Regions from separate parts of the Mesorhizobium sp. M4B.F.Ca.ET.017.02.2.1 genome, predicted to be linked through region 1. Evidence: riboswitches for the same ligand, from Rfam matches in the RefSeq annotation. Region 1 holds a riboswitch; the other holds the start of a gene.
What was found. A riboswitch is a leader RNA that binds a small molecule or an ion and turns the genes downstream of it on or off. The one in region 1 is predicted to bind S-adenosylmethionine.
Positions count from the first base shown of each region.

Region 2: another riboswitch for S-adenosylmethionine. It lies ahead of EN738_RS28145 (homoserine O-acetyltransferase); the one in region 1 lies ahead of EN738_RS20085 (O-succinylhomoserine sulfhydrylase).

Region 1 is NZ_RZOF01000173.1:247-2,636, reverse strand. It holds gene EN738_RS20085 (O-succinylhomoserine sulfhydrylase) at 1-895, opposite strand, end outside; SAM riboswitch at 954-1,031, opposite strand; gene EN738_RS20080 (2'-deoxycytidine 5'-triphosphate deaminase) at 1,110-2,204, shown strand; partial or broken gene EN738_RS20075 (transporter substrate-binding domain-containing protein) at 2,296-2,390, shown strand, end outside.
Region 2 is NZ_RZOF01000335.1:919-3,308, forward strand. It holds gene hisC (histidinol-phosphate transaminase) at 1-1,055, opposite strand, end outside; SAM riboswitch at 1,194-1,271, shown strand; gene EN738_RS28145 (homoserine O-acetyltransferase) at 1,389-2,390, shown strand, end outside.

The DNA of each region.
Region 1 (2,390 bases):
TCTCGGCCTGCGGATGGTCGGCGCGGCCCGGATAGATGACGCGGGCGATCTCCGGCCGTTCGGCGAGGAAGTCGGCGATCTTGCCGGCGCTCTCCGTCTGCTGGCGCACGCGCAACGGCAGCGTCTCCAGGCCCTTGAGCAGCGTCCAGGCATTGAACGGCGACAGGCTCGGCCCGGTGTGGCGGAAGTAGTCGTGCAGGTTCTCGTCGATCCACTTCTTGTCCGACAGGATGATGCCGCCGAGGCAGCGCCCCTGTCCGTCTATGTGCTTGGTCGCCGAATAGACGACGATGTGGGCGCCGAGCTGCAACGGCTTCTGCTGCAGCGGCGTGGCGAAGACGTTGTCGACGATCAGTCTGGCGCCGATCGAATTGGCGAGCGCGGCGACAGCGGCGATGTCGACCACTTCCAGCGTCGGGTTGGTCGGGCTTTCCAGGAAGAACAGCTTGGTGTTCGGCCGCACCGCCTTTTCCCAGTTGGCGATATCGGTGCCGTCGACCAGCGTCGCCTCGATGCCGTATTTCGGCGCCAGCGTTTCGACCACCCAGCGACAGGAGCCGAACAGCGCGCGCGCCGCCACGATATGGTCGCCCGCCCTGGCGCTGCACAGCAGCGCGGCGCTCACCGCCGCCATGCCGGAGGCCGTGGCGCGAGCGTCCTCGGCGTCTTCCAGGGCGCACATGCGCTTTTCGAACATGTCGACCGTGGGATTGGCGTAGCGCGAGTAGATGAAGCCCGGCTCCTCGCCCTTGAAGCGGGCTTCGGCGGCCTGCGCCGTCTCGTAGACATAGCCCTGGGTGAGATACATCGCTTCTGATGTCTCGCCGAAGCCGGAACGCAGCGTTCCGCCATGCACGAGTGCCGTCTGAGGCTTCCAGTCACGCTTCTTGGTCATCGCTCTACTTCCAGATACAAAAAAACCGGCCGCGAAAAGTCGCAACCGGTCCATACGGCCTTGCGGCCCGACGGTCCTTTAGCGACTTGTTTAACGTGGCTGCAAGCCGACCGGCCAAATCACCACGGGATAACGACCCTTTAGACCCGCGCCGCGCTTGCGTCAATTGCCGGCTTCATTAAGAGGTTTGTACCAGCGGCCTTGGAGCGGAGCCTTGCGGCAGACAGGCATTCTTCCCGATCAGGACATTTCCGCGCTGTTCCAGTCCGGCGCGCTGAAGTCGCCGCGCGTGCTCGATGCCGACCAGATCCAGCCGGCCAGCCTCGACCTCAGGCTGGGCGACAAGGCGTTCCGCGTGCGCGCCTCCTTCCTGCCCGGCCCCGATCATCTGGTGGCCGACAAGCTCGACCGGCTGAAGCTGCACGAGATCAATCTCGTCGACGGTGCTGTGCTGGAGACGGGCTGCGTCTACATCGTGCCGCTGCTGGAAGGCCTGGCATTGCCCTCGAACGTGTCCGCTTCGGCCAATCCGAAGAGCTCGACCGGGCGGCTGGACATCTTCACCCGGGTGATGACCGATCGCGGCCACGAGTTCGACAAGATCGCCGCCGGCTATCATGGCCCGCTCTATCTCGAAGTCAGCCCGCGCACCTTTCCGATTGTCGTGCGCGCCGGCTCGCGCCTGTCGCAGATACGCTTCCGCACCGGCAATGCGCTGCTGTCGGAAAGCGAGTTGCGCGATCTCCACCATGCCGAGATGCTGGTTGCCACCGAGCCGCCCAACATTTCCGGCGGCGGCATCGCGCTGTCGATCGATCTCGATGGCGACAAGGACGGGCTGGTCGGCTATCGCGGCAAGCATCACACCGGCCTCGTCGATGTCGACAAGCGCGCCGCGCAGGACGTCGTCGACTACTGGGAGCCGCTTTACAAGAGCGGCGCCGGCGAGCTGGTGCTCGATCCCGATGAGTTCTACATCCTGGTCAGCCGCGAGGCGGTGCATGTGCCGCCGCTCTACGCCGCCGAGATGACGCCCTTCGATCCGCTGGTCGGCGAATTCCGCGTCCACTATGCCGGCTTCTTCGATCCGGGCTTCGGCCATTCGGCGGCCGGCGGCACCGGCAGCCGGGCGGTGCTCGAAGTGCGCAGCCACGAGGTGCCGTTCATCCTCGATCACGGCCAGATCGTCGGGCGGCTGGTCTACGAGCACATGCTGAAGCGGCCGCAGGCGCTTTACGGCACCGACCTTGGCTCCAACTACCAGGCGCAGGGCTTGAAGCTCTCCAAGCATTTCCGCGCCGCGCGCTGACCCGTCGCCCGCGTCAGACTCCGCTTGCCCGGTCCCGCGCGCCATGCTTGGCTGGCGCCACCGGTCCAGAACCTGACAGAGGGAGACGAAAATGCAGATATCCAGATGGATCCTATCGGCAGCCGCTGCCGCCATGCTGACGCTCGGCGCCGGCGCCTTGTCGGCGCAGGCCGCCGAAAAGATCAA
Region 2 (2,390 bases), on a different contig from region 1:
ATGCCGACGCTCATGCGCAGCGCGTTGGGAAAACCGTAGCCGGAAACCCGCCGCAGTATGTAGCCGCGCGCCGTGAGATAGTCGTCCGCCGCTGCCGCCGAATGCTTGCCATCCTCGGGGAAGTGGATCAGCACGAAATTGCCGACGCTCGGCGTCACGCGCAGGCCGAGCTTGGTCAGTTCGTCGCTCAGCCAGGCGAGCCACGTTTCGTTGTGCGCCACGCTGCGCTCGACATGGGCGCGGTCGCGAATCGCCGCTATGCCGGCCTCGATCGCCGTCGCGTTGACGTTGAAGGGGCCGCGCACGCGGTTGATCGCGTCGACGATATGCATGGGGCCATACATCCAGCCGATGCGCGCGCCGCCAAGGCCGAGCTTGGAGAAGGTGCGGGTCATCACCACGTTCTCCGCGCTTCCGGCCAGTTCGATGCCGGCCTCGTAGTCGTTGCGGCGCACATATTCGGCGTAGGCCCCATCCAGCACCAAGAGCACGTTCTTCGGCAGGCCGGCATGCAGCCGGCGCACTTCCTGGAACGGCACGTAGGTACCGGTCGGATTGTTGGGATTGGCGAGGAAGACGATGCGGGTCCGCGCCGTCACCGCGGCCAGGATCGCGTCGATGTCGGCCCGCTCGTCGGTTTCCTTGACCGCGACCGGAATCGCGCCGGCCGCCTGGATGTAGATCTTGTAGACCATGAAGGCGTGTTCGGTGAAAACAGCCTCGTCGCCGGGCGCCAGATAGGTCTGCGCGAGCAGGCCGAGAATCTCGTCGGAGCCGTTGGAGCAGATGATGTTCGCGGGGTTGAGGCCGTGCACCTCGGCGATCGCCTCGCGCAGCCGCCTTGCCGTGCCGTCCGGATAGACATCGAGCTTTCCGGCAATCTCCCGCGCGGCCTCGATCGCCTTCGGCGAGGGCCCGAGCGGGTTCTCGTTCGACGACAATTTGTGGACCTTGGCGACACCGGCCGGCGCCGTGCTCTTGCCGGGCACATAGGCTTCGATGTCCATGATGCCCGCGCGCGGCGTCGGACGTGCCTTGTCTGGTGTCTGTTTCATGTCGCAAAAGTCCGTCGAGAGAGCCTCCGTCCGGAGGCCGCAGCGGAAATACTAGTCGTGGCCCTGAATGTCGAGAGGCGGCAAGGGCGCGAAAAGCCTGGCCGTTGACGCCGAGCCGCGCTGGCCCTAGAAGGGCAGCGACAGTTCCGTGGTGATTTGGCCGGTCGGCTTGCAGCCACGTTAAACAATTCGCTAAAGGGCCGTTTGCATCCTGTAACCGGCTTTGCGAATGCATTGCCGGTTTTTTGTTGTCCGCCGCCGGCCGGATATTCGCCTGGTCCGGAAATCGGAATCGGTTTTCGGAAACCACGGTGCGTGATGTAAGAGGATGCGATGGCCGTTCTGCGCGCCGCAAAGACCAGTAACGAGGTCGACCAGCCGTCGAGCCCGGTGTTGCGCTTTGGCCCCGACAAGCCGCTCAAGCTCGATGCCGGTGCGCTGCTGACGCCGTTCCAGATCGCCTACCAGACCTATGGCACCCTCAACGACGCCCGCTCCAACGCCATCCTGGTCTGCCACGCGCTGACCGGCGACCAGCATGTCGCCAGCACCAATCCGGTCACCGGCAAGCCTGGCTGGTGGCAGGTGCTGATCGGGCCGGGCAAGATCATCGACACCAACCGCTTCTTCGTCATCTGCTCCAACGTGCTGGGCGGCTGCCTGGGCTCCACCGGCCCGGCCTCGACCAATCCGGCCACCGGCAAGCCTTACGGCCTCGACCTGCCGGTGATCACCATCCGCGACATGGTGCGGGCGCAGCTGATGCTGGTCGACCACTTCGGCATCGAGAAGCTGTTTTGCGTGCTTGGCGGCTCGATGGGCGGCATGCAGGTGCTGGAATGGGCCGCGAGCTATCCGGAGCGCGTCTTCTCGGCGCTGCCGATCGCCACCGGCGCGCGCCATTCCTCGCAGAACATCGCCTTCCACGAGGTCGGCCGGCAGGCCGTCATGGCCGACCCCGACTGGCATGGCGGCAAATACTTCGAGCACGGCAAGCGTCCGGAAAAGGGGCTGGCGGTGGCGCGCATGGCGGCCCACATCACCTATCTGTCGGAAGCGGCGCTGCACCGCAAATTCGGCCGCAACCTGCAGGACCGCGAGGCGCTGACCTTCGGCTTCGACGCCGACTTCCAGATCGAAAGCTACCTGCGCCATCAGGGCATGACCTTCGTCGACCGCTTCGACGCCAACACCTACCTCTATTTGACCCGCGCGATGGACTATTTCGACCTCGTCGCCGATCACGGTGGACGCCTCGCCGATGCCTTCGCCGGCACCAAAACGCGTTTCTGCCTGGTCTCCTTCACCTCGGACTGGCTGTTCCCGACCGAGGAA